3 regions of the Enterobacter cloacae subsp. cloacae ATCC 13047 genome follow, and region 1 is predicted to be linked to each of the others. Evidence: predicted binding sites of a transcription regulator. Region 1 holds the regulator's gene; each other region holds the start of a gene.
What was found. The regulator CRP, encoded in region 1, controls carbon source genes, mostly activating them, when cyclic AMP is high. The targets are predictions, from matches to a motif close to ATGTGANNNNNNTCACAT.

Region 1 (10,477 bases):
TGGATTTCGCCGGGGGGATTGCGGTGACGGCGCTGGGGCATTGCCATCCTGCACTGGTCGAGGCACTGAAAACCCAGGGCGAAACCCTGTGGCACACCAGCAACGTCTTTACCAACGAACCGGCATTGCGCCTGGGGCGCAAGATCATTGACGCGACTTTCGCCGAGCGCGTGCTGTTTATGAACTCCGGGACCGAAGCCAACGAAACCGCCTTCAAGCTGGCGCGCTACTACGCTTCCACACGCCACAGCCCATACAAAACCAAAATCATCGCTTTCCATAACGCTTTCCACGGTCGTTCACTGTTTACCGTTTCCGTTGGCGGCCAGCCGAAGTATTCCGACGGCTTTGGTCCGAAACCCGCCGATATCATTCATGTGCCGTTTAACGATCTGCATGCGGTGAAAGCGGTGATGGATGACCATACCTGCGCGGTCGTGGTTGAGCCGATTCAGGGTGAAGGTGGCGTGACGGCGGCAACGCCGGAATTCCTCAAAGGGCTGCGCGCGCTGTGCGATCAGCATCAGGCGCTGCTGGTGTTTGATGAAGTCCAGAGTGGGATGGGGCGTACCGGCTCCCTGTTCGCCTATATGCACTACGGCGTGACGCCGGATATTCTGACCAGCGCCAAAGCGCTCGGCGGCGGCTTCCCGGTCAGCGCGGTGCTCACCACCCAGGAGATCGCTTCCGCGTTCCACGTTGGCTCTCACGGCTCCACCTACGGCGGAAACCCGCTGGCCTGCGCCATCGCCGGTGCGGCGTTTGATATCATCAATACGCCGGAGGTATTAAGCGGCGTTCAGGCGAAGCGCGAGCTGTTCGTGAAACATCTGCAGCAGATCGACGAAACGTACGACGTCTTCAGCGAGATCCGGGGCATGGGACTGCTGGTTGGCGCTGAGCTGAAGCCGCAGTACAAAGGCCGCGCACGCGATTTCCTGCACGCCGCTGCTCACGAAGGGGTGATGGTACTCAACGCCGGCCCGGACGTGATGCGCTTTGCGCCGTCGCTGGTGGTCGAAGAGAACGATATTGAAGATGGATTGACCCGCTTTGCCGCGGCGGTCGCGAAGATCGTTAAAGGCTAATACTCGGTTCGTTTTAACCGCCGCGTTAACCAGATGCCGTGATGCGGACGCTGACGCCATGCCACCGACGAAATGGTGTGCATGGTGTTCAGATGCCCCAGAATGCGTTGCAGATGCTGCTCCAGGGTGCTCATTGGCCCATGGGTGAGCGTTTCCGGCGCTTCCAGAATGTTCGAATCCCCCGATTCACCCGGCGCGTCATACTCCAGACGCTGCTGACACCGCTGCAGGGCAATCTCACACGACTGCAAATAGCGCTGCGCCAGGTCTGGCGTCAGCATGGTATGTTCACGCGCCAGCGTGGTCATCGCGTTGATATGTTCGACGATGAACTGGCTGTGCGTCACCCAGAGCTTCATATCCGCCAGATAGTGCGAGTTAAAGCCGGGCTCCTGCATCGCCTGATTCAGCGAGTTGAACAGGGCGTTATGCGCCTGGTTGACCTTCATCCGCTGATACGCCAGCGGGGAGGGCTGCGGATCGTCGCTCAGGATCAGGCGGATAGCCTGCTGGTCGGCCTCCAGCGCGTCGTGGGCGTTCTGCCTGAGCAGGCCGCTTTGCCATTGTGGCCACAGCCAGACCATACCACCAAAGGCAATCAGACAGCCAATCAGGGTATCGATAAGCCTGGCGACAATAAACTGTTCGCCATTGAGCGTAAGCAATTGCAGGGTGTATACCGCCGTGACCGTAAAGCCCACCATCGCCCAGCCGTAGTTTTTGCGGATGATCAGGTAGCTCACCAGGGTAATCAATAGCATGCCTGCCAGCGTATAGCCTTCCGGCACGTGGAAGTGCAGCGTTACGCCTGCGATAATCAACCCCGCCATGGTTCCGCCCGCCCGGTGCAGAATACGCACCCGCGTGGCGCCGTAGCCATTCTGGGTGACAAACAGTACCGTCATTAATATCCAGTAGGGTTTGGGCAGATGCAGCGCCATGCCCATCAGGCTGGCGATGCTCAGCATCACGCTAATCCGGGCGGCGTTGCGCAGGGCGGAAGATTTAAACGAGAGATAGCTTTTAAGCGCAGGCAGTAGCGGCAGGCGCTTTTGCTTATCCGCCATCAGATCGCGGGGATAGAGCGGGCGCTGGGTACGCAGCACGCGGGCAATACGGCTGAAGTGCCAGGCGGCAAACTGGCCTACCGGGTTATCCTCGTGCTGGCGGGCGATTTTCTCCAGTGCGCCGAGCTGCTTGTCCATGTTAAAGCGGGTGGGGTAACGGTGATAAAGAATGTCGTCGGCCAGTACCCGCAGGCGTGCGGACACGGTCTGCGCGTTCCAGCGGATCACCGCTTCGGCATGGCTGCGCTCCACCAGCTTTTGCACCTCCTTCGGGTGGTGCAGGCTCACGGAGATATGCTCCTGCAGATCCAGCCCTACCTGGAAGGTGCGCAGCAGCCGTTTATATTCGTGGTTCTTGTTGGCGGCCAGCATATGCAGTTGCTGGTAGCACTGGCTTATCAGATCCACCACCTTCTGCTGGCGCGTCAGCAGCGGCGGTAGCGATTTTTCCGGGTCGGTATGCTGGGTCAGCAGTGTGTATTTGGCTTCGCAGTACTCCGCAAGCTGGACATAGAGCAGGCTCAGGGATTCACGCAGCGGTTGTTCCCGCCACAGCCAGAACCAGAACCAGTTAAACAGGCCATACCATAGCGTACCGAGGGCGTAGATCAGCAGCGGCTCCCACACTGGCATGTTACCTGCGAGACTCAGGGTAAAGATGGCCGCGATGAGTGAGGCGGGCAGTAACCGCGCGTGCAGCGAACTGATTTCGGCGGTCACCCCCAGCGTCATCGCCAGCACGCTCAGGATTAGCGGCAGCGGAATATCGCGGGCCAGCAAAAGCTGCACGGCCAGGCTACACCCGGCAAACAGCGAACCGCCGATAATCAGACGTTTGAAAAAACGCTTATGCGGGGTGTCGAGACCGGCAATGTTGCAGCAGGCGGGAACCAGTGAAAACAGCAGCCCCTGCTGAAGATGCCCAAGGATCAGGCCCACGGCCACAGGAAGGCACAACACCAGCGTTTGTCGCAGTGCGTAGTTAACTTCCGGGTGATAAATCAGCCTGCGCCACATGGGGAGTAGAGACAAAAACGGCGTGACACCTTGCGATGGCACGCCGTTTTATCGGGATTAACGGGTTCCGTAAACCACGATGGTTTTACCGTGGGCGGAGATCAGGTTCTGATCTTCCAGCATTTTCAGGATACGGCCCACTGTTTCACGGGAGCAACCGACGATCTGACCAATTTCCTGGCGGGTAATTTTAATTTGCATGCCGTCAGGGTGGGTCATAGCGTCTGGCTGTTTCGCCAGGTTCAGCAGGGTCTGCGCGATACGGCCGGTCACGTCCAGGAAGGCGAGGTTACCCACTTTCTCTGATGTCACCTGCAGACGGCGAGCCATCTGCGAAGAAAGACGCATCAGGATGTCAGGGTTAACCTGAATCAACTGACGGAATTTCTTGTAGGAAATTTCAGCCACTTCACATGCTGTCTTTGCACGAACCCAGGCGCTACGTTCCTGGCCTTCTTCAAACAGGCCCAGTTCACCGATAAAATCGCCCTGGTTCAGATAAGAAAGGATCATCTCTTTCCCTTCTTCATCTTTGATCAGCACTGCCACCGAGCCTTTGACGATGTAATACAACGTTTCCGCTTTTTCACCCTGGTGAATCAGCGTGCTCTTCGATGGGTACTTATGAATGTGGCAATGAGACAAGAACCATTCGAGAGTCGGGTCTGTTTGCGGTTTGCCAAGCACCATGCGCTGTTATCCTCTGTTATAAGCTGTCACCAGAGTCATAAGATGCATCCGGACTCTGGGGTTGCAATCGAATTCTTACCCATACCTGGGAAGTCGGCTGTCGTAACGTTTCGCAGCCAGTAAAGTTTGATGTCCTCTGCATACATGTGTAACGTCAATGTATTACTGTAGCATCCAGAGTGTTTTAGCATAGCTTTCGCCGCGTGTCTCCTGGTGTCTCGCTTCAGCATGACGCAGGTCGCCTTCCATTGCGAGAAATGTAACGCACGCGTAATCTGTCACCAAAAATGCAACGTTGGAGCTAATGAATATGCAAGCGCGCGTGAAATGGGTAGAAGGTTTAACGTTCCTGGGCGAGTCCTCGTCGGGACACCAGATTTTGATGGACGGTAACTCCGGCGATAAAGCACCCAGCCCAATGGAAATGGTGCTGATGGCGGCAGGTGGATGCAGCGCGATTGACGTGGTGTCGATTCTGCAAAAGGGCCGTCATGATGTGACCGACTGTGAAGTCAAGCTCACGTCAGAACGTCGCGAAGAGGCGCCACGCCTGTTCACGCACATTAACCTGCATTTTGTTGTCACCGGGAACGCGCTGAAAGATGCTGCCGTCTCACGCGCGGTGGATCTGTCTGCGGAGAAATACTGCTCTGTGGCGTTAATGCTGGAGAAAGCGGTAAAAATTACCCATTCGTATGAAGTGATCGAGGCGTGATTGATGGGGCATCGTGCGTGTTGATGCCCTCACCCTAACCCTCTCCCACCGGGCTGAGGGATCCCCAGTAATATGGTCATGCCACCATGACCATATTACTGGTACTCTTTTCCCAGCTTTTTCATCTCGTTAACTATATTCAGCCGTCTCACTTTTCCTGGCTCATGCCGGATGACTTCTTCTGCCAGACTCAGGTATGACAGAACCCGTCTGTGCCTGATGCTGCTTGCCTGATAGTGCCAGTGTAAACACTGCCTTTCTGCCCTGTAACCTGCCAGCCACATCACCAGGCTTGCCATTGCCGCGACCATATTCAGCACTTCCAGTCGCCCTTTTCCCTGACTCCGGCTCAGCCTCAGACCGAACCCGAAGCGTGGACTTTTGTCGTCCCGGAAGTTTTGTTCTATCTGCATTCTGCGGCTGTACAGGGCCATTATCTGGTGCGGCTCCAGTCCCTCTGCATTACTGAACAGCAGCCAGGGCTCCCGCGCGCTACTGCGGTGTTCCCGCTGTGTTTTCGGCATCCCCCCTTTTCCCTGACGCCCTGCGTCAGGGCGCTTATGCAGATAGAACCGGCCGTAACAGGGCGTTCGTGGTTTACGGGACAGGACACCGTAACCCACGCAGACCGGTTGTCCGGTAGCCTCAAGCTCACTGATTTTCATCCACTTTTTATCTCCGTCCAGCCGGAAGCTGATGCAGCCCCTGACCCTGCCGGTGAAGCTCCAGCCCAGCTGGCTGACATGCCGGAACCAGTCTGTCCGGAAGCCTGCATCCGTAATGATGGTGACGGCTTTATCTTTCGGGATGGCATCATGCAGGCGGTCAAGGAAGCGGCACTGTACATCGCTGTTCTGCGCCAGCTCTGCGGGGACAACCTCACTCATAAGCGGCAGTGAGCGACCATTACAGACCAGGCTTGCCCGCAGAAGATACCAGTTCCTGTCATGCCAGCCTGTCCAGTCGACAGCAATCACACAGAAGGGCATCAGGGAGGTGATGGTATGTGTGAGCAGGTGCTGAATACGGGGAATATCCCGGTGAAGGGCGGTATTACCCAGGGCACGGTCAACACGTTTAATTTTATTTTTGACGTGCGCCCTGCCGGGAAGAGAGCGACCAAGGCTGGTCAGGGTCAGATCCGCACCGTGCGTGAGGGCAACTGCCATGGAAACAAGAACATTAATCCGGAAGCTGTGAACGTCCGGTAAAGACGCGGAGAAAAATTTCTGGCAGACTGTCTGTAAAGGCACGATGAGGTCTCTTCTGATTTGTTAGCGCAACCAGTAGATCACACTTCATCGTGCTTTTCATTTTTCTGGGGAACCCTCAGCCCACCGGGAGAGGGAATATGATTATGCGATCTGTTTCCCTTCCATCAACCGCTGCACCAGCGGCGTCATGATCAGCTCCATCGCCAGCCCCATTTTTCCGCCGGGCACCACTAACGTATTCATGTGAGAAATAAACGAGCCCTGCAGCATCGCCAGCAGCCAGGGGTAATCGATGCCGTCGAGATTGCGGAAATGGATCACCACAAAGCTCTCATCCAGCGACGGGATACTTTTGGCCGCGAACGGGTTGGAGGTGTCCACCGTCGGCACACGCTGGAAGTTGATGTGGGTGCGGGAAAACTGTGGTGTCAGATAATTGATGTAATCTTCCATTGAGCGCACAACCGAATCCATCACCGCCTCGCGTGAATGGCCGCGCTCGCTGATGTCTCGCGTCAGCTTCTGGATCCACTCCAGGTTCACGATTGGCACCACGCCGACCAGCAGATCCACATGTCGCGCCACGTCGTGATGCGGCGTCACCACGCCGCCGTGCAATCCTTCGTAAAACAGCACGTCGGTAGGTTCCGGCAGCGGCTGCCAGGGAGTAAAGGTGCCCGGGACCTGATTCCAGGGAACGGCTTCGTCGTAGGTGTGCAGATACTTGCGGGACTGGCCTTTGCCGCTTAGGCCGTACTCCTGAAACGTTTGCTCCAGCAGGCCGAAGTCATTGGCCTCCGGGCCGAAGTAGCTGATGTGTTTGCCTAAATCACGCGCTTTGCGGATGGCCATATCCATCTCCGGGCGCGTATAGCGGTGAAAGCTGTCGCCTTCGACCTCCGCCGCGCGGAGATTCAACTGGGCGAAAATCTTGCGAAACGCGAGGCTGGTGGTGGTGGTTCCCGCACCACTCGACCCCGTAACGGCAATAACCGGATGTCTGGCAGACATAGCAACTCCCTGACTGGAAAGGTTGAAAGATCAGCCGTGAAACGCGTTGCGGGGCATGATATTGACCGTCTCATGCAGTTCAGACCACACCAGCACCACGTCGCCGCTTTTAAGCTGGCGTTTAACATCGTTGACCTTTTGCTCAAGCGAGCGTTCATGTTCACCATAATCGGTGCCTTCACGCAAGACAAAGCTTTCAATCAGATTATCGAGCGTTTCGGGCGCCAGATCCTGCCAGGGGATAATCATGTTGCACCGTCCAGGTAAGGGGTTAACCAGTCAGGAATGCGCGTCTCCAGCCACATTTTCGGGCGACGCAGCGTTCCGCCGACAAACCCCACGTGACCGCCGTGCTCGGTCAGCTGGTAGTGAACGTTGTCGGGCAGAAATTCCTGTGCAGGGATGGAGTGATGATCCATAAACGGGTCATCTTTCGCGTGAATGATCAGCGTCGGCTGAGTGATCTTGCTGAGCAGCGGCATGGCGCTGCACTGACGATAGTAGTCAATGGCATCGGCGAACCCATGAATTTTGGCGGTGATCAGGTCGTCGAACTCACGAATGCGGCGGACCTTTTTCAACTGACGCAGGCTTACTGGCAGGGTATCCGGATAGGCCTTCAGCTTGCGCGCCGCATTGGCTTTTAGCAGGTTGAGCAGATAGCGCTGATAGACCCGGGAAAAGCCTTTCTCCATGTGGTAGCTGCACTGTTCCAGCATGAAGGGGGCAGAGACAATCACCGCGGCATTCAGCGGTACCGCGTCTCCCTCTTTGGCCAGCAGACAGGCCAGCATATTTCCGCCGAGCGAATAGCCCACCGCCGCCGTCGGCACGGTGCCGAAATTATCCCGCAGCCAATGCAAAAACCAGGTGCCATCTTCGGTTTCGCCGGAGTGATAGATGCGTTTCTGGCGATTCGGCTCGCCGCTGCATCCCCGAAAATGCATTACCACGCCCAGCCAGCCGCGCGCTTTTGCCGCCTGGATTAACCCATGGGCATACGGGCTGTGCAGGCTGCCTTCCAGACCATGAAACACCACCAGGCGGGGTTTATGGCGCGCCTGTTCGGGATCTTCGCTCCATGCGAGATCCAGAAAATCACCGTCCGGCAAATCCAGCCTCTGCCAGTGCGGAGTGAACTGCACCTTGCGGCGGATCAGGCGCGGCAGCATGGTCTGCAGGTGGCAGTTGGCCACGCCGCGCATGGGCACGAAATCAGTGCTGTCTTCGGCGGTGAGGTCGAAGTCTGAGGGAATGATTTGGGTCATAAGGGCGATGCTGATTCTTGTCAGAAATTTACTATACCTTCCGAATTGTACCCCGTTTAGCCTGGTTTTCCGAAGCATGAACTGATCCCGATCACAAATATTTACCTTGATTATTACTCTCAGGCTAATGATTCCACTCTACGCTTAATTGATGCCTTTTCCGCCAGGGTGCAGACTTTACTCAGCGTTAAGCAAATCAAAATGATGTGCTGAATCAGGAGGTTAATAATGTTATCTGGGCAAATACCCACCCGGCAATGGAACACCCGACGCAGCGAAAAAGCGCGTCGTCTGGCCTCCGTACCGGTGCAGGGCAAGGTTCTGCCAACCGGCGACCTTGTCGCCATGCTGGAAAAGCTGATCGCGCCAGGCGATAAAGTCGTTCTGGAAGGCAACAACCAGAAGCAGGCGGATTTTCTTTCCCGCTCGCTGGCCGAAGTAAACCCGCAAATTGTGCATGACCTGCACATGATCATGCCTAGCGTTGGCCGCAGTGAACATCTGGATATCTTTGAGAAGGGCATTGCCCGTAAGCTGGACTTCTCCTTCTCCGGCACGCAGAGCCTGCGCATCTCCCAGCTGCTGGAGGATGGTCAACTCGAAATCGGTGCTATTCATACCTATATCGAACTGTATTCGCGTCTCTACGTCGACCTTTCACCAAACGTGGCGCTGATCGCCGGGTTTAAAGCAGACCGCAAAGGCAATCTCTACACCGGGGCAAGTACCGAAGATACCCCAGCGCTGGTGGAGGCCGCCGCGTTCCACGATGGCATCGTCATCGCACAGGTTAACGAGCTGGTGGACGATGAATGCGACCTGCCGCGCGTTGATATCCCAGGCTCCTGGATTGACTACGTGGTGGTGGCCGACAAGCCATTCTTTATCGAACCGCTGTTTACCCGCGACCCGCGCCTGATCAAACAGGAACATATCCTGATGGCGATGATGGCCATCAAAGGCATCTACGCTGAACACCAGGTGCAGTCTCTGAACCACGGGATCGGTTTTAACACCGCGGCAATTGAGCTGCTGCTGCCCACCTACGGTGAACAGCTCGGCCTGAAGGGCAAAATCTGTAAACACTGGACGCTGAACCCGCATCCGACGCTGATCCCGGCGATTGAAAGCGGATGGGTGGAGAGCGTGCACTGCTTCGGCGGCGAACTGGGGATGGAAGAGTACATCCGCGCCCGTCCGGACGTGTTCTTCACCGGTGCTGACGGCTCCATGCGCTCCAACCGCGCCTTCTGCCAGCTGGCGGGCCAGTACGCGGTGGATATGTTTATCGGCTCAACCCTGCAGGTGGATGGTTACGCCAACTCCTCAACGGTGACCCGCGGTCGTCTCTCCGGCTTCGGCGGCGCGCCGAACATGGGCCATGATCCACACGGCCGTCGCCACGCCACTCCGGCCTGGCTGAACATGATCACCGAACCCGACCCGATGCAACGCGGTAAAAAACTGGTCGTGCAGATGGTGGAAACCTTCCAGGCGGGCGTGAAGCCCACCTTCGTGGAAAAACTGGACGCCGTTGACGTGGCGAAAGCCTCCGGCATGCCGCTGGCACCGGTGATGATTTACGGCGATGACGTCACCCACGTGCTGACGGAAGAGGGGATTGCCTACCTCTACCGGGCAAAAGATCTGGAAGAGCGTCGCGCCATGGTCGCCGCCGTGGCGGGTATCACCGATATCGGTCTGGGCGTGGATGCCAGACGCGTGGCGGAACTGCGCCAGAGCGGCAAGGTCGTGTACCCGGAAGACATGGGGATTCGCCGTACCGATGCCACCCGCTCTCTGCTGGCGGCGGGCAGCGTGGCTGACCTCGTTGAGTGGTCCGGCGGTCTCTACAACCCACCTGCGAAATTCCGGAGCTGGTAATGACACTACTGCCCCAGATTCAGGTTGAAGGCGGTGCCGAATGGCTGGCGCGAACCGCCACGCAGTGTCTGATTGACGAAGCACGCTTAAGCCCGAAACCCGGTCTGGTGGACAGTCGGGGGAACGGCGCGCACCACGATTTATCGCTTGCGCTGATGGAGCGCTCCGCGCACAGCCTGACCTCCACGTTTCAGGCGCTGGCGCAGCAGAGCTGGCAGCGTCCGGCGGATATTGCCCTACGGCAAACCGTTGGCCGCCTTGGCCGTGAAGGCGAACGGCAGATGATGATCGCCACCGACGGCGTGAATACGCACCGTGGCGCAATTTGGGCGCTGGGACTGCTGGTGAGCGCGGTGGCGATGCTGGGCGGCGATGCCCGCGCGCAAACCGTCGCTAACACCGCCGCACAGCTGGCGAAACTCCCGGACGACGCGGCACCGAAGGTGTTCAGTAAGGGGTTACGTGCCACGCACCGCTACCGCGTACCTGGCGCGCGGGAAGAGGCTCAGCAGGCGTTTCCGCA
Region 2 (10,477 bases), 250 kb from region 1:
GATGGGGGTGTTGGGTATCACTATGGGTGTTATGGTCTGGGCGGCCGTGGCGCTGCTTGGCCTGAACCTCATCCTGGCGAAGATGGCGTGGCTGCATAACATCATCATGGTCGGTGGCGGTCTGTACCTGTGCTGGATGGGCTACCAGATGCTGCGCGGGGCGCTGAAGAAAGAAGAGAAAAAACCGCAAGAGCCAAAAGTTGAGCTGGCAACGGGCGGCCGTAGCTTTGTGAAAGGGCTGCTGACCAACCTGGCGAACCCGAAAGCGATTATCTATTTCGGTTCCGTCTTCTCCCTGTTCGTGGGCGACAGCGTGGGGGCGGGTGCACGCTGGGGTATCTTCCTGCTGATCGTGGTTGAGACGTTTGCGTGGTTCACCGTTGTTGCCAGCCTGTTTGCCTTACCGGCGATGCGCCGTGGTTATCAGCGCATCGCGAAATGGATTGACGGCTTCGCCGGTGCGCTGTTCGCCGGCTTTGGTATTCATCTTATTATCTCTCGCTAAGCATGACGCGCTGACGCAAGCAGCGCGCCAACCAGCATAAACAGCGAACCAAACACTTTGTTCAGGGCCTTCATTTGCTTAGGCCCTTTAATCCATGCTGCAATCCGCTGCGCCAGCGTCGCGTAGCCAATCATCACAATAATATCGACAACAATGGTGGTCACGCCCAGGACTACATACTGCATGACCTGCGGCTGATGCGGGACGATAAACTGCGGGAACAGGGCAGCCAGAAAAACGATGCTTTTTGGGTTGGTCAGATTCACAAACACCGCCCGCTTAAACAGGCGACCGCGCGTTTGCGTCCGGGCAAGAGTGTTGAGGTCAATTGAGCCTGCTGCGCGCCACTGCTGAATGCCGAGCCAAATCAGATACGCCGCACCGGCCCATTTCAGCACTTCAAATGCCAGCACCGAGCGGGAGAAGAGCGTCCCTAAACCCACGCCCACCAGCACAATGTGAATCCCCAGTCCGGTTTGCAAACCGGCAATGGATGCTGCCGCCCCGCGATAACCGTGGTTAATGGAGGTTGTCATGGTATTAATTGCCCCCGAACCCGGTGACAGGCTGAGGATGATGGATGTCAGCAGGTAAGCGAACCACCACTCGAAGGTCATTTGAAACTCCCGAATCGTCTGTTTTTATGCCACAATACGCTATTGTTGAGTCATTTTGTGACCAGTTACGAAAAAAACGATATTCCCTGAATGACGGGGGGTGGAAACCCGATGTTGCAGCAGAAAAAGGACTGGGAAACACGAGAAAACGCATTTGCTGCTTTCTCCATGGGGCCGCTGACCGATTTCTGGCGTCAGCGTGAGGAAGATGAGTTTACGGGCGTCGGGAATATCCCGGTACGCTTTGTTCGTTTCCGTGATGAAAAAAATGACCGGGTGATTGTGGTCTGCCCCGGGCGTATCGAAAGCTACATCAAATATGCCGAGCTGGCGTACGACCTGTTCCATCTGGGTTTTGACGTGTTAATTATCGATCATCGCGGGCAGGGGCTTTCTGGTCGAATGTTGCCAGATACCCATCGCGGCCATGTAGATAACTTCAGTGATTATGTCGACGATCTTGCCGCCTTCTGGCAGCAGGAAGTGCAGCCCGGCCCGTGGCGTAAGCGCTATATTCTTGCGCACTCCATGGGCGGCGCGATCTCTACGCTCTTTTTGCAGCGCTACGATCACCAGTGCGATGCCATTGCGCTGACCGCGCCGATGTATGGCATTGTGATACGTTTTCCGGACTGGATGGTGCGCCATCTTCTCGACTGGGCTGAGGGCCATCAGCGCATTCGTGAAGGCTACGCCATCGGAACAGGGCGCTGGCGGGCTTTGCCGTTTGCCCTCAACGTCTTAACCCATAGCCGTCAGCGTTATCGCCGCAACCTGCGCTTCTATGCCGATGAGCCTCGCTTGCGCGTTGGCGGCCCCACCTGGCACTGGGTGCGGGAGGGGATACATGCAGGGGAGCAGGTTCTGGCGGGTGTTGGTGATGATGACACGCCGACACTCCTGATTCAGGCTGAAGAAGAGCGTGTGGTGGATAACCGCATGCATGACCGTTTTTGTGAACTGCGCGCTGCCGCCGGTCACCCTTGTGAAGGGGGTAAACCTCTGGTCATCAACGGCGCGTACCATGAGATCCTTTTTGAAAAGGACGCTATGCGCTCAGTCGCGCTTAACGCCATCGTCGAGTTTTTCGACCGGCATAACTGATTTTCTATTGAGGTTAAATTTTCCTATGTACCAGGTTGTTGCATCTGATTTAGATGGCACGCTGCTTTCCCCCGACCACACCCTGTCGCCGTACGCGAAAGAGACCTTAAAGCTGCTGACTGCCCGTGGCGTGCACTTTGTGTTTGCCACCGGGCGCCACCACGTGGATGTGGGGCAGATCCGCGATAATCTTGAGATTAAATCGTACATGATCACCTCCAACGGTGCGCGCGTTCACGACACCGATGGCAATCTGATCTTTACCCACAACCTGGATCGCGATATTGCCGCCGATCTGTTCGGTGTGGTGCACAATAATCCGGCTATCGTCACGAACGTTTACCGCGACGATGACTGGTTCATGAACCGCCACCGTCCGGAAGAGATGCGCTTCTTCAAAGAAGCGGTGTTTAACTACTCCCTGTATGAGCCAGGTCTGCTCGAGCCGGAAGGGATCAGCAAAGTCTTCTTTACCTGCGAAAGTCACGAAGAACTGCTGCCGCTGGAGCAGGCGATCAACGCCCGCTGGGGCGATCGCGTCAACGTAAGTTTCTCCACGCTGACCTGCCTGGAAGTGATGGCGGGTGGCGTTTCCAAGGGGCACGCTCTGGAAGCGGTGGCCAAACGCATGGGCTTTGAGCTGAAAGACTGTATCGCCTTTGGTGATGGCATGAACGATGCTGAGATGCTCTCGATGGCGGGTAAAGGCTGCATCATGCAGAACGCGCACCAGCGCCTGAAAGACCTGCACCCGGAGCTGGAAGTGATCGGCACCAACGCAGACAATGCGGTACCAAAATATCTGCGCAAGCTGTTCCTTGAATAATCTTCATTTGGTTGTTTATTGCTCAGTTGTCAACTAAAGAGTTCGCTACAATGCCTCTCCTTCTTTCTGAGAGACAAGCATTGTGGCGCTACTCATTATCACCACTATCCTGTGGGCCTTCTCCTTTAGCCTGATTGGCGAATACCTTGCCGGATCGGTCGACAGCTATTTCTCGGTGCTGATGCGCGTGGGGCTGGCGGCGCTGGTGTTCCTGCCCTTTTTGCGTACGCGCGGACAATCCCTGCAAACCGTTTTGCTGTATATGCTGGTGGGGGCGATGCAGCTCGGCATCATGTATCTGTTTAGCTTTCGGGCGTATATCTACTTGTCCGTCTCGGAGTTCCTGCTCTTTACGGTGCTGACGCCGCTCTATATCACGCTGATTTACGACCTGCTCAGCAGGCGTCGTCTGCGTTGGGGCTATCTGTTGAGCGCGGCGCTGGCGGTGATTGGCGCGGCGATTATTCGCTACGAAAAAGTGAGCGATCACTTCTGGACCGGCCTGATGTTCGTGCAGTTAGCAAACATCAGCTTCGCTATTGGTATGGTGGGCTACAAGCGCCTGATGGAAACCCGCCCGATGCCGCAGCACAACGCGTTTGCCTGGTTCTATATGGGGGCGGCGGTGGTCGCGGTCGCAGCCTGGTTTATGCTGGGTAACCCGCAAAAATTACCTACCACTACCGTGCAGTGGGGCATTCTGGTCTGGCTGGGCGTGGTGGCCTCGGGGCTGGGGTACTTCATGTGGAACTATGGCGCAACTCAGGTAGACGCCGGTACGCTGGGCATCATGAACAACGTGCACGTGCCCGCGGGGCTACTGGTAAACCTTGCTATCTGGCAGCAACAGCCCCACTGGCCGAGTTTCCTTATTGGGGGAGCGGTGATCCTGGCTTCGCTGTGGGTACATCGCCGTTGGGTCGCTCCGCGCTCCGCACAAACGGAAGATGGTCGCACGCGTGGTTCCGCGTTGAGCGAATAAACGCTTCCGTGATCGGCTGACGCTGCTCGCCATCGCGCACGGCGGCGTACAGCCGGCTCCACAGTCCTTCTCCCAGGGTTTTGGTGACCACCAGGCCCTGGCGTTCAAAACTCTCTACCACCCAGTGCGGCAGCGCCGCGATGCCCATTCTGGCGGCAACCATCTGAATCAACAGCAACGTATTATCCACGCTTTTCAGCTGTGGGCTGATGCCCGCCGGCTGCAGGAAATGGCGCCAGATATCCAGGCGACTGCGCTGCACCGGGTATATCAGCAGCGTTTCAGTCGCCAGGTCTTCCGGGGTGATACGCGTCTTGCTGGCCAGCGGATGATCCGGTGCCAGCACCAGACGCACCTCATAATCGAACATTGGCGAATAATGCAGGCCGCTACGCGGCAGAATGTCTGACGTCATCACCAGATCCAGCTCGCCCTGCTGGAGTGACGGCTGCGGGTCAAACGTCACGCCGGAGGTAAAGTCCATTTCTACCTGCGGCCACTTCTGGCGGAAGTTCTCAAGCGCGGGGGTCAGCCACTGAATACAGCTGTGGCACTCAATGGCGATACGCAATTTAGTTTGCTGCGGCTCATTGCAGGACTGAAGCGCGCTGGCAATTTGCGGCAGCACCTGATTTGCCAGCTGCAGGAGGATCTCGCCCTGGGGAGTAAAGCGCAGCGGCTGGCTCTTACGCACAAAAAGACGAAAGCCGAGACGTTGTTCCAGATCGCTGAACTGGTGAGAAAGGGCGGACTGAGTCTGGTGCAGTGAGGCCGCCGCCGCCGCGAGAGAACCGCAGTTTCGCAACGCTTGTAGCGTTTTCAGGTGTTTTATCTCGATCATGAAAGTCCTTCACTTCGCCATGAACATTTTGCGCTTGAGGAATATACAGTACCTGCCAATTATAGATGTGTAAACATCTGGACGTCTAAATAACGAATTTCACAAGGGGCATGACATGACAATCCGCAATCACACTCTCGGTTTCCCTCGCGTTGGCCTTCGTCGCGAGCTAAAAAAAGCACAAGAAAGCTACTGGGCAGGAAACACCACGCGTGAAGAGCTGCTGGCAGTGGGCCGCGAACTGCGTGCCCGCCACTGGGAGCAGCAAAAACAGGCGGGCGTAGACCTGCTGCCGGTGGGCGATTTCGCCTGGTACGACCATGTTCTGACGACCAGCCTGCTGCTTGGCAATGTCCCGGCTCGTCATCAGAACAACGATGGATCGGTAGATATCGACACGCTGTTCCGCATCGGCCGTGGCCGTGCGCCAACCGGTGAGCCAGCGGCAGCGGCGGAAATGACCAAGTGGTTTAACACCAACTATCACTATATGGTGCCGGAGTTTGTTAAAGGTCAGCAGTTCAAACTGACCTGGACCCAGTTGCTGGATGAAGTGGACGAAGCGCTGGCGCTGGGGCACCAGGTGAAACCGGTGCTGCTGGGGCCAGTGACCTACCTGTGGTTAGGAAAAGTCAAAGGCGAGCCGTTCGATCGTCTGAGCCTGCTGAAGGATATCCTGCCGGTCTACAAACAGGTGCTGATTGAGCTGGGCAAACGCGGTATTCAGTGGGTGCAAATCGACGAACCGGCGCTGGTGCTCGAACTGCCGCAAGCGTGGCTCGATGCCTTCAAACCGGCTTACGATGCACTGACCGGGCAGGTGAAGCTGCTGCTTACCACCTACTTTGAAGGTGTGACGCCGAACCTCGGCACCATCACCAAATTGCCAGTGCAGGGCCTGCACGTTGACCTGGTGCATGGAAAAGATGATGTTGCAGAACTGCACAAGCGCCTGCCAGCGGAGTGGCTGCTCTCTGCCGGGCTGGTGAACGGTCGTAACGTCTGGCGCGCCGATCTGACAGAAAAATATGCTCAGATTAAGGACATCGTCGGCAAACGTGAGCTATGGGTGGCCTCTTCGTGTTCACTGCTGCACAGCCCTATCGATCTCAGCGTTGAAACCCGCCTGGATGCGGAAGTGAAAAGCTGGTTTGCCTTTGCCTTGCAGAAATGTGAAGAGCTGGCTCTGCTGCGTGACGCCCTGAACAGCGGTGACACGGCGGCGATTACCGAATGGAGCGCTCCGATTCAGGCCCGTCGTCATTCGTCTCGCGTTCACAACCCGGCGGTGGAAAAACGTCTGGCGGCTATCACCGCGCAGGACAGCCAGCGTCAAAGCCCGTATGAAGTGCGTGCAGAAGCCCAGCGCGCCCGTTTCAACTTGCCTGCGTGGCCAACCACCACCATCGGTTCCTTCCCGCAAACTACCGAGATCCGCAGCCTGCGCCTGGACTTCAAAAAGGGCAACCTTGATGCGGCCAACTACCGCACCGGCATCGCGGAACATATCAAACAGGCGATTGTGGAGCAGGAGCGCTTAGGCCTGGATGTGCTGGTTCACGGGGAGGCAGAGCGTAACGACATGGTGGAGTACTTCGGTGAACATCTGGACGGTTTCGTCTTTACCCAAAACGGCTGGGTACAGAGCTATGGTTCCCGCTGTGTAAAACCACCGGTGGTGATCGGTGACGTTAGCCGTCCGCACCCGATCACCGTCGAATGGGCTAAATATGCCCAGTCCCTGACCGACAAGCCGGTAAAAGGCATGTTGACCGGTCCGGTGACCATTCTTTGCTGGTCCTTCCCGCGTGAGGACGTGACCCGTGAAACCATCGCGAAGCAAATTGCGCTGGCGCTGCGCGATGAAGTGGCGGATCTGGAAGCGGCGGGCATTGGCATCATCCAGATTGACGAACCGGCCCTGCGCGAGGGATTACCGCTGCGTCGCAGCGACTGGGACGCCTACCTGCAGTGGGGTGTGGAAGCGTTCCGCATCAATGCCGCAGTGGCGAAGGACGACACCCAGATCCACACCCACATGTGTTACTGCGAATTTAACGACATCATGGATTCCATTGCCGCACTGGATGCCGACGTGATCACCATCGAGACCTCGCGTTCAGATATGGAACTGCTGGAGTCGTTCGAAGAGTTCGATTACCCGAACGAAATCGGGCCGGGCGTATATGACATTCACTCCCCGAACGTGCCGAGCGTGGAGTGGATCGAAGCCCTGCTGAAGAAAGCCGCCCAACGCATTCCGGCAGAGCGCCTGTGGGTGAACCCGGACTGCGGTCTGAAAACCCGCGGCTGGCCTGAAACCCGCGCGGCGCTGGCGAATATGGTGAAAGCGGCGCAGAATTTGCGTCAGGGTTAAGACAGAGTCGATCCCATTATGTAGCCCGGTAAGGCATCGCCGCCACCGGGCTTTTATGTTTACGCTTTCTTGCCGCCGTACTGGCTAAACCACGCCAGCATCCGCTGCCAGCCATCTTTGGCTGATTCCGCGTGATAGCTCGGACGATAATCGGCATTAAACGCGTGTCCGGCATCCGGGTACACGACAATGTCTGCCTTTGCATTCGCCGCGCGTAGCGCATGGCGCATGGTCTCTACCGTGTCGAGCGGAATACCCGTGTCCTGACCACCGTACAGTCCCAGCACCGGGGCATTTAAGTCTGTGGCGATATCAACCGGATGTTTTGGCGAGTTCAGCGTTTTTTCGCCCACCAGTTTACCGTACCAGGCCACAGCAGCTTTCAGCTGCGGATTGTGCGCGGCATACAGCCAGCTAATGCGTCCGCCCCAGCAGAACCCCGTTATCATCAGTCGATGCGCATCACCGCCGTTACGCGCCGCCCAGTTGGCAACATGATCCAGATCGGCCAACACCTGTGCATCCGGCACTTTACTGACCAGATTGCTCAAAAGCGTTGGGATATCGCTGTAGTCGTTCGGATCGCCCTGACGGAAATAGAGCTCTGGCGCAACGGCCAGGTAACCTTCCAGCGCCAGTCGGCGGCAGAGGTCGCGAATATGTTCATGAACGCCGAAAATTTCCTGAACCACAATCACGATCGGCAGCGGACCGTCTGCCGATGCTGGTCGCGCGTGGTAAGCAGGCATATTTTCCCCCTGCGAGGGAATGGAGGTCTCTCCCGCCGTAATGGCGTCTTCAGGCGTTGAGACGATGGTTGAGGCATGCGGAGCCGCAGCAGGTGCAAAACCGGTTTTTTCAGTCATGGCATTCTCCGTACCAATGAGTTAGCGCAAAGGTAAATATAGACACCAGGTTAACAACCCACAGTGCCTTAAACGGTCTATCTTTTGTGCAGCACACCACGATATAACTTGTTAATGTGATGTAAATCACTTTTTTATGGAAATCTACTGCAATCATTTTCATTCATGGTGAGATGTGTCACGAAATTATGCGTATCGCTTCTGTAAAGTACCGTTTTACTTCTTCTGACTAACCGACCCACAGAGGAGTCACCTATGTCTAAGTCTGATGTTTTTCATCTCGGCCTCACCAAAAACGATTTACAAGGGGCTACGCTCGCTATCGTCCCGGGCGATCCTGAGCGTGTGGAAAAGATCGCCGCGCTGATGGATAAGCCGGTTAAGCTGGCAGCCCATCGTGAATTCACCACCTGGCGTGCAGAACTGGATGGTAAGGCCGTGATTGTGTGCTCTACCGGTATCGGTGGCCCGTCTACCTCCATTGCCGTTGAAGAACTGGCGCAGCTGGGCATCCGGACGTTCCTGCGTATCGGGACGACCGGTGCGATCCAGCCGCATATCAACGTGGGTGATGTATTGGTGACTACCGCGTCCGTGCGTCTGGATGGGGCGAGTCTGCACTTTGCACCAATGGAATTCCCGGCGGTTGCCGATTTTGAATGTACGACGGCGCTGGTTGAAGCAGCGAAATCCGTTGGCGCAACCACGCACGTGGGCGTAACCGCCTCGTCGGACACCTTCTACCCGGGTCAGGAGCGTTACGACACCTTCTCTGGCCGTGTGGTGAGCCGTTTTAAAGGCTCTATGGAAGAGTGGCAGTCTATGGGCGTGATGAACTATGAAATGGAATCTGCAACGCTGCTGACCATGTGCGCAAGCCAGGGTCTGCGTGCCGGTATGGTGGCGGGGGTAATCGTCAACCGTACCCAGCAGGAAATCCCGAACGCCGAAACCATGAAACAAACCGAAAGTCATGCGGTAAAAATCGTGGTTGAAGCGGCCCGTCGTCTGATCTAATCCTCTCTTCTGACATCAAAGGCCGACACGTTCGGCCTTTATTTTTTGCGTAGCGCCTCGCAGGAAAACCCTTTCAAACTGGACGTTTATACAGCACAATCTTATTTTGTGCGGTAATACGTTGATGCAGGGGGCATTGTGGATCTCTCAATTCTGATTTACGCGGTGATTGCGCTCGCGGGCGTGGCGATAGGCTGGCTGATTTCCAGCTATCAGCACGCGCAGCAAAAGGCCGATCAGCTGGCAGAGCGTGAAGAGATAGTCGCCGAGTTAAGCGCGACAAAACAGCAACTTGCGCTGAGTGAACACTGGCGAGACGAGTGCGAGTTACTCAACAACGAACTGCGCAATCTGCGTGATATCAACACCTCACTGGAAGCCGATCTCCGTGAAGTCACGACCCGCCTGGAATCCACTCAGCTGCATGCGGAAGACAAAATCCGCCAGATGATGAACAGCGAGCAGCGCCTCAGCGAACAGTTTGAGAATCTCGCGAACCGCATTTTTGAGCACAGCAACCGCCGCGTTGACGAACAAAACCGCCAGAGTCTGAACAGTCTCCTGACGCCTCTGCGTGAGCAACTGGACGGTTTCCGTCGTCAGGTGCAGGACAGCTTTGGTCAGGAGGCCCGCGAGCGGCACACCCTGGCACACGAAATTCGTAATCTGCAGCAGTTGAATGCACAAATGGCGCAGGAAGCGGTCAACCTGACCCGCGCCCTGAAAGGGGATAACAAAACGCAGGGTAACTGGGGTGAAGTCGTCCTCACGCGGGTGCTGGAAGCCTCTGGACTGCGCGAAGGGTATGAATACGAAACCCAGGTCAGCATAGAAAACGATGCCCGCTCGCGAATGCAGCCAGATGTCATCGTGCGTCTGCCGCAGGGTAAAGATGTGGTGATTGATGCCAAAATGACGCTGGTGGCCTATGAGCGTTACTTCAACGCGGAGGATGACTACACCCGCGAATCGGCGTTGCAGGAGCACATTGCCTCCGTGCGGAACCATATTCGTCTGCTGGGCAGAAAAGACTATCAGCAGTTGCCGGGTTTGCGCTCGCTTGACTATGTTCTGATGTTTATCCCGGTAGAGCCTGCTTTTCTGCTGGCACTCGACAGACAGCCGGAACTGATAACTGAAGCGCTGAAAAACAACATTATGCTGGTCAGCCCCACCACGCTGCTGGTGGCGTTACGCACCATTGCCAACCTGTGGCGCTATGAACATCAGAGCCGCAACGCGCAGCAGATTGCCGATCGCGCCAGCAAGCTGTACGACAAAATGCGCCTATTTGTGGATGATATGTCCTCGGTCGGGCAAAGCCTGGACCGCGCGCAGGACA
Region 3 (10,477 bases), 2.0 Mb from region 1:
ATTGTACGCTTTTTAACGCGTGATTTCAGTCAATTCCAGTTACATGGACTGAGTGAAAGTACGGGTGATAACGTCCTGCTGCTGTTCTTTAGTCAGGGAGTTAAAGCGTACTGCGTAGCCAGATACACGGATGGTCAGCTGAGGATATTTCTCAGGGTGTTCCATCGCGTCGAGCAGCATTTCACGGTTCATGACGTTCACGTTCAGGTGTTGACCACCTTCGATGGACGCTTCGTGGTGGAAGTAACCATCCATCAGACCCGCGAGGTTAGTTTTACGCACTTCGTCGTCTTTACCCAGCGCGTTTGGCACGATAGAGAAGGTGTAAGAGATACCATCTTTCGCGTAAGCAAACGGCAGTTTTGCAACGGAAGTCAGAGAGGCAACCGCACCTTTCTGGTCACGACCATGCATTGGGTTAGCACCTGGGCCAAATGGCGCGCCAGCACGACGACCATCTGGGGTGTTACCGGTTTTCTTACCATACACAACGTTAGAGGTGATGGTCAGAACAGACTGAGTCGGGATAGCGTTACGGTAAGTGGTCAGTTTCTGAATTTTCTTCATGAAACGTTCAACCAGGTCAACCGCCATGTCATCAACGCGAGCGTCGTTGTTACCAAACTGCGGATATTCGCCTTCGATTTCGAAGTCGATAGCCAGACCGTCTTCGTCACGAATTGGTTTAACTTTCGCATATTTGATAGCAGACAGGGAGTCAGCAGCAACGGACAGACCTGCGATACCACACGCCATGGTACGGATAACGTCACGGTCATGCAGCGCCATCAGAGAGGCTTCGTAGCTGTACTTGTCGTGCATGTAGTGGATAACGTTCAGTGCAGTAACGTACTGTTTCGCCAGCCAGTCCATGAAGTGATCCATGCGATCCATGACTTCGTCATAGTTCAGCACATCGCCTTTGATTGGTTCAGACTTAGGACCAACCTGCATTTTCAGTTTTTCATCAACGCCGCCGTTGATAGCGTACAGCATGGTTTTCGCCAGGTTTGCACGCGCACCGAAGAACTGCATTTGTTTACCAACAACCATTGGGCTTACGCAGCATGCGATAGCGTAGTCGTCGTTGTTGAAGTCCGGACGCATCAGGTCATCGTTCTCATACTGCAGAGAAGAGGTGTCGATGGACACTTTAGCGGCGAATTTCTTGAAGTTCAGAGGCAGTTTTTCAGACCACAGAACGGTGATGTTTGGCTCCGGAGAAGGACCCATGGTGTACAGGGTGTTCAGGAAGCGGAAGCTGTTTTTGGTGACCAGAGTACGGCCATCTACGCCCATACCACCGATAGATTCGGTTGCCCAGATTGGGTCACCAGAGAACAGTTCATCATACTCAGGGGTACGCAGGAAGCGAACCATACGCAGTTTCATGACCAGGTGGTCAATCATTTCCTGAGCGTCTTGCTCGGTGATTTTACCTGCTTTCAGGTCACGTTCGATGTACGCATCCAGGAAGGTGGATACGCGACCGAAGGACATTGCTGCACCGTTCTGAGACTTAACTGCGGCCAGGTAGCCGAAGTAGGTCCACTGGATAGCTTCCTGAGCGTTAGTTGCAGGACCAGAGATATCGCAGCCATATTTAGCAGCCATCTCTTTGATCTGACCCAGCGCACGGTGCTGTTCAGCGATCTCTTCACGCAGACGGATGGTGGCTTCCAGGTTTACGCCGTTTTCCAGATCGGACTGCAGGGAAACGAACTGCGCGTATTTGTCTTTCATCAGGAAGTCGATACCGTACAGCGCAACGCGACGGTAGTCACCGATGATACGGCCACGGCCGTAGGCATCTGGCAGACCAGTCAGAACACCGGATTTACGGCAGTTCAGAATGTCTTTGGTGTAAACATCGAATACACCCTGGTTGTGGGTTTTACGGTATTCGGTGAAGATTTTTTTCAGCATTGGGTCCAGCTCGCGGTTGTACGCTTTGCAGGAACCTTCAACCATTTTGATACCACCGAACGGGATGATCGCACGTTTCAGTGGTGCTTCAGTCTGCAGACCAACGATTTTCTCAAGGGCTTTGTTGATGTAACCAGCATCGTGAGAAGTGATGGTGGAAGCAACGGAGGTGTCAAAATCAACTGGCGCGTGAGTGCGGTTTTCCAGTTTTACGCCTTCCATTACGCTGTCCCACAGCTTGGTGGTCGCTTCAGTTGCGCCAGCCAGGAAGGATTCGTCACCTTCATACGGGGTATAGTTTTTCTGAATGAAGTCACGTACGTTTACTTCATTCTGCCAGTCACCTTTTGCAAAACCTTCCCAGGCTGTGGCTAACTTTTCATTAAGCTCGGACATGTAACACCTACCTTCTTAAGTGGATTTTTTATTTACTGCCTGAGATAACCATCAATGATGATCGTCGCCACGCAGGTAAATGACCCAGTATGTCAACCCAACTAACAGACCCCCACCGATAATGTTCCCGATAGTGACAGGGATCAGGTTATCAGTAATGAAATTCATAATAGTCAGGTGAGAGAAACTTTCCGGGGTTGAACCAACTGCAGTCCAGAACTCCGGGCTCGCAAAGTTGCGGATTACAATACCCATTGGGATCATAAACATGTTCGCGATACTGTGCTCGAAGCCGCTGGCAACAAACATCGCAACCGGCAGAACCATAATCATGGCTTTGTCCATCAGGCTACGGCCGGAGTAACTCATCCATACCGCCAGACAGACCATCAGGTTCGCGAGGATGCCAAGTGCAACCGCTTCGATAAATGTGTGGTGCATTTTGTGGTCTGCGGTCTGCAGGACGTTCAGTCCCCAGCCACCGTTGGCGGTCATATACTCGCCAGAGAGCCACATCAACAAAACAAAGAGCAGACAGCCAATCAGGTTACCAACATAGACGTTAAGCCAGTTGCGCGCCAGTTGACCCCAGGTAATTCTTCCGCTGGCTTTTGCTACGACAATCAGCACCGTTGAGGTGAAGAGGTCGGCGCCGCAGATAACGCACAGAATCAGACCCAGTGAGAAGCAAATGCCGCCAATCAGTTTGGCCATGCCGTAAGGCATCGCGGCAGTACCGGTGGTGGCAGTGATGTAGAAGACGAACGCGATAGAGATGAACACACCGGCCGTGATCGCCAGATAGAACGTCTTCATCGGGTGTTTCGTTGCTTTATAGACACCTGCTTCTTCGGCCACTTTGGCCATCGCAGCAGGGAGTAAAAGATCAAAAGGGTTGTCAGCTTTCACACTAACTCTCTCTTTATTAAGTCGGCGACGAGATACTAACAAAGCATTATAGAAGAGAAATTGATATAGATCATATCTCGCCTGGCTTATAGGCCCGCAGTGTGTATGGTTTTACGACAAATGCGGTGTAAGTTTTTGATTATCCGTATAAAAATAAATTTTAAAAGTTATGAAAAGAGTTGAATTTTTTCGGTCGGCCACCTCTGAAACAGTTAATTAATATGGAGTATTTGCCATAAAAAGTAACAGTAAAGCCCAGGTAAATATTATTATATTTACCCATATTTAACTTTATTATTACATTCAACGTTCATTGCCGAAAAAAATAAAAAACGGGGCAATGAAATTGCCCCGTAATATAGCCCAGACGATTAAATACGCCTACTGCTGATAATGTTATATGCGCTTATTTTGACCAATAAGCGGCTTTTGCTTTCTGCAGTTTTTCATAGGCCTTCAACAGCGACTGATGCGCAGGGAAGGCTTTCAGATCGCTGTCTACCGCCTGCAGTCCGTAGAATGGCGCTTCGCCGCTCAGGGCCGCGCTGGCGGCTTCTACCGCCTCTGCACCGTACATGCGCACGAAAGCGTTCAGGTACTGCAGTGGCTCACGATCCTCTTCCTGCGCAAGAAGCAGGAGGGTTTGCAGGCAGCGGTAGTAGTTGGTGCGCTCGGCAGAGAACACTGACTGGTTGAATTCCATGGTCCACTCGGTCCAGGCCAGGGCCTGATCCAGATCGCCGCCAGCCAGCGCCAGCATCGCTTTCAGCTCGCCGATGCGCAGGGTATACCAGCCGTTGTCTTTACCGGTAGCCAGACCCAGCAGTTCACGTACGCGCGTGAAGTCATCATGGCCTTCGTCGTCCAGCTGGGCGATCAGGTTCAGATAATCCTCTTTTTCCCACTCGCTGCCCGGCAGGGCCAGCAGCGTTTCACGCAGGTGCGCACCCATGCTGTTGTTTGCCAGCCACAGATCTTCAGCCGGATAGATATCGGACATGCCCGGCACCAGAATACGGCAGGCGTAAACACCCAGGTGTTCGTAGTCAGCAATGTAGACTTCTTTATCTTCCGCGTTGAAGATGGCCATCAGGGTAGCGAACTCTTCTTCGGTCGTACCGGCAAAGCTCCAGTCGACGAATGGATAGTCTGCGTCCTGCTTGAACATATCCCAGGAGATCAAACCGCTGGAGTCGATGAAGTGGGTTTCGAGGTTGGTATGCTCGGCCACTTCTTCGTCGTCAAAGGTTGGTGGAGTAAATACATCGAGATCTTTCAGGCTACGGCCCTGCAGCAGCTCGGTGACGGTACGCTCCAGCGCCACGCCGAAGTCAGGATGCGCGCCGAAGGAGGCGAAGCAGGTGCCGTTCGTCGGGTTAAACAGCACAACGCAGATAACCGGGTATTTACCGCCCAGCGAGCCATCATACGCAAAGATAGGGAAGCCTTCTGCCTCCAGCTTAGCAATGGATTCCACCACGCCCGGATAGCGCGCCAGCACGTCGGCCGGAATTTCAGGCAGACTGATGGATTCAGCAATGATGCGGTTTTTAATGTGGCGCTCAAACACTTCTGACAGCCCCTGCACACGCGCTTCATTGCGGGTATTACCGGCGGACATGCCGTTAGAGACATACAGGTTACCGACAATGTTCATCGGGATGTACACGGTCTGTTCATCAGACTGACGGGTGAACGGCAGGGCGCAGATACCACGCTCTTCATTACCCGACTGCAGATCGATCAGCATGCTGGCGGTCAGTTCATTTTCCGGATCGTAGAACGCACGCAGACGCGCATCCAGAATGCCTTCCGGCAATTCATCGTCTTCGGTCAGCGGGAACCATTTTTCATTGGGATAGTGAACGAACGGGCCGTTAGCGATGGTTTCACCCAGCCAGAAATCGGCGAAGAAGTAGTTGGTCGACAGACGTTCAAAATACTCACCCAGCGCAGAAGCCAGCGCCGCTTTTTTCGTCGCGCCTTTACCGTTGGTAAAGCACAGTGCACAGTCTTTATCGCGAATATGCACGGACCAGACGTGAGGCACTGGATTAAGCCAGGAGGCTTCTTCGATATTAAAGCCCAGGTCGGTCAGTTTCTGCTGGAAGCGAGCGATGGAATCTTCCAGGGCGGCGTCTTTGCCGGGGATAAACGTTTGAGTCATGGCGTTCACTTTTATCGTACGTAAAGCGCGCAATGATACGGGTTTTGCGTGACGGGTGCTATCTCCGGCGAAAATAAAAGACTGGGCTATGCTTACTGTCAGTAACTGACTGTTAAGGCATAAAAAAATGAAAGCATTCGATCTGCAAAGGATGGCGTTTGATAAAGTCCCACCCGAATTTTTAGGCGAAGTGGCGCTGCGTAGTCTGTATACCTTCGTCCTGGTCTTCCTGTTTCTTAAAATCACCGGTCGGCGTGGCGTACGGCAGATGTCGCTGTTTGAGGTGCTGATCATTCTGACGCTGGGTTCAGCGGCGGGGGATGTCGCTTTTTACGATGATGTGCCAATGGTGCCGGTGTTTATTGTCTTCGTCACGCTGGCGCTGCTTTACCGGCTGGTCATGTGGCTGATGTCGAAAAGCGAAAAGCTGGAAGACATGCTTGAAGGGAAACCCGTCGTTATCGTTGAGAACGGACAGCTGGCCTGGGAAAATGTCCAAAGCGCCAATATGACCGAATTTGAGTTCTTTATGGAGCTGCGGCTGAACAGCGTGGAGCAGCTTGGGCAAGTGCGTCTGGCGATAATGGAAACGAATGGGCAAATCAGCGTGTATTACTATCCTGACGACGAGGTTAAGCCAGGGCTCTGTATTCTGCCGGATATGTTGATCGAGCGGTTTAAAACGGTACCGGAATCCGGCGAATATGCCTGTGTAAGATGTAGCCATGTCGTTGCCATGCACGTGGGCGATCATCAATTATGTCCCCGCTGTACAAATCCGGAATGGTCGAAGGTTAGCCGGGCCAAACGCCTTGTCTGACAGCCATTTTGTCGGTTTTGTGACAGCGAGGCGACAGATTGTATTGTGTGACGAAGGGCACATTTCACCGGTCATAAGTTTTAGACATTGCGGCGCGTGTCACTGAATGATAAAACCGATATCCACAGTTATAACTTATGGCTTTTAGCGTGGTGAGGGGAAATGGCTCAAGTCTTTAATTTCAGTTCAGGTCCGGCAATGTTACCGGCAGACGTGCTTAAACAGGCTCAACAGGAACTTTGTGACTGGAACGGTCTGGGTACGTCGGTGATGGAAATCAGCCACCGAGGTAAAGAGTTTATTCAGGTGGCGGAAGAGGCAGAAAAGGATTTTCGCGATCTGCTGAACATTCCCTCGAACTACAAAGTATTGTTCTGCCATGGTGGTGGGCGCGGCCAGTTTGCTGGCGTACCGCTGAATATTCTGGGTGACAAAACCACGGCAGACTATGTAGACGCTGGCTACTGGGCTGCCAGCGCGGTGAAAGAGGCGCATAAGTATTGCACGCCAAACGTTATCGACGCCAAAGTGACCGTTGATGGCCTGCGTGCCGTTAAGCCAATGAGCGAGTGGCAGCTCTCTGACAACGCCGCGTATCTGCACTACTGCCCGAACGAAACCATTGACGGGATTGCCATCGACGAGACGCCGAACTTCGGTAAAGATGTGGTGGTTGCCGCTGACTTCTCCTCCACCATTCTCTCTGCTCCGATTGACGTCAGCCGCTACGGTGTCATCTATGCGGGTGCGCAGAAAAATATCGGCCCTGCAGGCCTGACTATCGTCATCGTACGTGACGATCTGCTGGGCAAAGCGCATAAATCCTGCCCGTCGATTCTTGATTACACTGTGCTGAACGATAACGACTCCATGTTCAACACCCCACCGACGTTTGCCTGGTATCTCTCCGGCCTGGTCTTTAAATGGCTGAAGCAAAACGGCGGCGTGGCGCAGATGGACAAGATCAATCAGCAGAAAGCTGAACTGCTGTACGGCGTCATTGATAAGAGTGATTTCTATCGTAACGATGTGGCGAAAGCCAACCGTTCCCGCATGAACGTGCCGTTCCAGCTGGCGGACAGCAACCTGGATAAAGTTTTCCTGGAAGAGTCCTTCGCCGCAGGTCTTCATGCGCTGAAAGGTCACCGTGTGGTAGGCGGCATGCGCGCCTCCATCTATAACGCCATGCCGCTGGAAGGCGTTAAAGCCCTGACCGATTTCATGATTGACTTCGAACGTCGCCACGGTTGATTGCGCTGTTTTCACCCCCGTAGCCCTGCTGCGGGGTTTTTATTATGTTGAGTTGAGAGTTAAGTTTCATGGAATCCCTGACGTTACAACCTATCGCGCGGGTAGATGGCACCATCAATCTGCCTGGTTCAAAAAGTGTCTCGAACCGCGCTCTGTTGCTGGCAGCTCTGGCAAACGGCACCACCGTCCTCACGAACCTGCTGGACAGCGATGACGTGCGCCATATGCTCAATGCGCTGAAAGCGTTGGGAGTTCACTACACGCTGTCTGACGACCGTACCCGCTGTGAAGTGACGGGGAATGGCGGTGCGCTACGTTCAGCCGAGGAACTGGAACTGTTTCTGGGTAACGCGGGAACCGCCATGCGCCCACTGGCGGCAGCTCTGTGCCTGGGCAGCAACAATATTGTTCTCACCGGCGAACCGCGCATGAAAGAGCGTCCGATCGGCCATCTGGTGGATGCCCTTCGTCAGGGCGGTGCCCAGATTGACTATCTGGAGCAAGAAAATTACCCACCACTGCGCCTTCGCGGTGGCTTTACCGGCGGCAACGTCGAGGTGGACGGCAGCGTCTCCAGCCAGTTCCTGACGGCACTGCTGATGACTGCACCGCTGGCACCGCAGGATACGGTCATCACCATCAAGGGCGACCTGGTGTCTAAGCCGTACATTGATATCACCCTGCATCTGATGAAAACCTTTGGTGTGGAGGTGGAAAACCAGGCGTATCAGCGCTTCGTGGTTCGCGGTGCGCAGCAGTATCAGTCTCCGGGTAACTATCTGGTTGAAGGTGACGCCTCATCTGCGTCTTACTTCCTGGCGGCAGGTGCTATTAAAGGCGGTACGGTGAAAGTGACCGGTATTGGCCGTAACAGCGTGCAGGGCGATATTCGTTTTGCTGATGTGCTGGAGAAAATGGGTGCGGTGGTGACTTGGGGGGAGGATTTCATCGCCTGTACACGTGGTGAACTCAACGCCATCGATATGGACATGAACCACATTCCTGACGCGGCAATGACCATTGCCACCGCTGCGCTCTTTGCAAAAGGTACCACGACGCTGCGTAACATCTACAACTGGCGCGTGAAAGAAACCGACCGTCTGTTCGCGATGGCTACCGAGTTGCGTAAAGTAGGCGCCGAAGTGGAAGAGGGCGAAGACTACATTCGCGTAACGCCTCCGGCAAAACTGCAGTTCGCGGAAATCGGAACTTACAACGATCACCGTATGGCGATGTGCTTCTCGCTGGTGGCCTTGTCCGATACACCTGTCACAATCCTCGATCCGAAATGTACGGCGAAAACCTTCCCGGACTATTTCGAACAGCTGGCCCGCATCAGTACACTGGCCTGATGACAAGATGCCGCATCACCCGATGCGGCATTTCCTTACGTTTTCTGACGTTTGTTCCCGCACATTTCTTCTACACTCTGCTTCATTAATTCCGTAATTTGCACGCAAAGGTAACAGTTGCGCACGTTGGCGCGTATAATGCGCGGCGTTCATGTTAACGGTATGCCTTTATTAAGGAGAAAAAGATGACGGCAGTTGCCCCGGTAATCACCATTGATGGGCCTAGTGGCGCAGGGAAAGGAACTCTGTGCAAGGCGATGGCGGAAGCATTGCAATGGCATCTTTTAGATTCGGGAGCTATCTATCGCGTGCTGGCGCTGGCAGCGCTGCATCACCATGTGGATGTTGCGTCTGAAGAGGCGCTGGTTCCGCTGGCTGCGCATCTGGATGTGCGTTTTGTCTCGACCGATGGCAACCTCGAAGTGATCCTGGAAGGGGAAGATGTGAGCGGCGAAATTCGTACGCAGGAGGTTGCTAACGCGGCCTCTCAGGTGGCGGCTTTCCCGCGCGTTCGTGAGGCCCTGTTACGCCGTCAGCGTGCTTTCCGTGAAGCACCCGGCCTGATCGCTGACGGGCGAGATATGGGGACGGTGGTATTCCCTGATGCGCCAGTGAAAATTTTCCTTGACGCCTCCTCGGAAGAACGGGCTCAACGCCGCATGCTTCAGTTGCAGGAGAAGGGGTTTAGTGTTAACTTTGATCGCCTTTTATCCGAGATAAAAGAGCGCGATGACCGCGACCGTAACCGCGCCGTCGCCCCACTTGTTCCTGCAGAAGATGCATTAGTTCTGGATTCCACCAGTTTAACTATTGAGCAAGTGATTGAAAAAGCGCTACAATATGCGCGCCAAAAACTGGCACTCGCGTAATTGCGACCGATTTAGCAGTACCCCCGCTGCAATGGATTGACGGCGGGTATGTGAAACAACCCCATCCGGCACGGAGCCAGGTGGACGTTAATATTAACCTGAAGATTAAACATGACTGAATCTTTTGCTCAACTGTTTGAAGAATCCTTAAAAGAAATCGAAACCCGTCCGGGTTCCATCGTTCGCGGTGTTGTTGTTGCTATCGACAAAGACGTAGTACTGGTTGACGCCGGTCTGAAATCTGAGTCCGCCATTCCGGCAGAGCAGTTCAAAAACGCCCAGGGCGAGCTGGAAATCCAGGTAGGTGACGAAGTTGACGTTGCTCTGGACGCAGTAGAAGACGGCTTCGGCGAAACCCTGCTGTCTCGTGAAAAAGCTAAACGTCACGAAGCATGGATCACGCTGGAGAAAGCTTACGAAGAAGCTGAAACTGTGGTCGGTGTTATCAACGGCAAAGTTAAAGGTGGCTTCACTGTTGAGCTGAATGGTATTCGTGCGTTCCTGCCAGGTTCTCTGGTAGACGTTCGTCCAGTCCGTGACACCCTGCACCTCGAAGGCAAAGAGCTTGAGTTCAAAGTAATCAAGCTGGACCAGAAGCGTAACAACGTTGTTGTTTCCCGTCGTGCCGTTATCGAATCCGAAAACAGCGCAGAACGCGATCAGCTGCTGGAAAACCTGCAGGAAGGCATGGAAGTCAAAGGTATCGTTAAGAACCTCACTGACTACGGCGCATTCGTTGACCTGGGCGGCGTTGATGGCCTGCTGCACATCACCGACATGGCGTGGA

Region 2: a site for CRP is predicted at 8,233-8,250, ahead of udp (uridine phosphorylase). Genes of this name have one in related genera too.
Region 3: a site for CRP is predicted at 3,290-3,307, ahead of focA (formate transporter FocA). Genes of this name have one in related genera too.

Annotation. Positions count from the first base shown of each region.
Region 1 is NC_014121.1:4,835,314-4,845,790, reverse strand. Features, by position in the region: gene argD (bifunctional acetylornithine/succinyldiaminopimelate transaminase) at 1-1,088, shown strand, start outside; gene ECL_RS23635 (YccS/YhfK family putative transporter) at 1,085-3,172, opposite strand; gene crp (cAMP-activated global transcriptional regulator CRP) at 3,230-3,862, opposite strand; gene ECL_RS23625 (OsmC family protein) at 4,173-4,577, shown strand; gene ECL_RS23620 (IS4 family transposase) at 4,673-5,746, opposite strand; gene ECL_RS23615 (phosphoribulokinase) at 5,933-6,802, opposite strand; gene ECL_RS23610 (YheU family protein) at 6,833-7,051, opposite strand; gene ECL_RS23605 (hydrolase) at 7,048-8,070, opposite strand; gene mdcA (malonate decarboxylase subunit alpha) at 8,299-9,954, shown strand; gene ECL_RS23595 (triphosphoribosyl-dephospho-CoA synthase) at 9,954-10,477, shown strand, end outside.
Region 2 is NC_014121.1:5,084,551-5,095,027, reverse strand. Features, by position in the region: gene rhtC (threonine export protein RhtC) at 1-505, shown strand, start outside; gene rhtB (homoserine/homoserine lactone efflux protein) at 502-1,122, opposite strand; gene pldB (lysophospholipase L2) at 1,234-2,226, shown strand; gene yigL (sugar/pyridoxal phosphate phosphatase YigL) at 2,252-3,052, shown strand; gene ECL_RS24730 (carboxylate/amino acid/amine transporter) at 3,135-4,034, shown strand; gene metR (HTH-type transcriptional regulator MetR) at 3,922-4,875, opposite strand; gene metE (5-methyltetrahydropteroyltriglutamate--homocysteine S-methyltransferase) at 4,991-7,252, shown strand; gene ECL_RS24715 (dienelactone hydrolase family protein) at 7,312-8,118, opposite strand; gene udp (uridine phosphorylase) at 8,374-9,135, shown strand; gene rmuC (DNA recombination protein RmuC) at 9,274-10,477, shown strand, end outside.
Region 3 is NC_014121.1:2,788,494-2,798,970, reverse strand. Features, by position in the region: gene pflB (formate C-acetyltransferase) at 40-2,322, opposite strand; gene focA (formate transporter FocA) at 2,374-3,231, opposite strand; gene ycaO (30S ribosomal protein S12 methylthiotransferase accessory factor YcaO) at 3,638-5,398, opposite strand; gene ECL_RS13495 (DUF421 domain-containing protein) at 5,526-6,218, shown strand; gene serC (3-phosphoserine/phosphohydroxythreonine transaminase) at 6,381-7,469, shown strand; gene aroA (3-phosphoshikimate 1-carboxyvinyltransferase) at 7,538-8,821, shown strand; gene cmk ((d)CMP kinase) at 9,007-9,690, shown strand; gene rpsA (30S ribosomal protein S1) at 9,802-10,477, shown strand, end outside.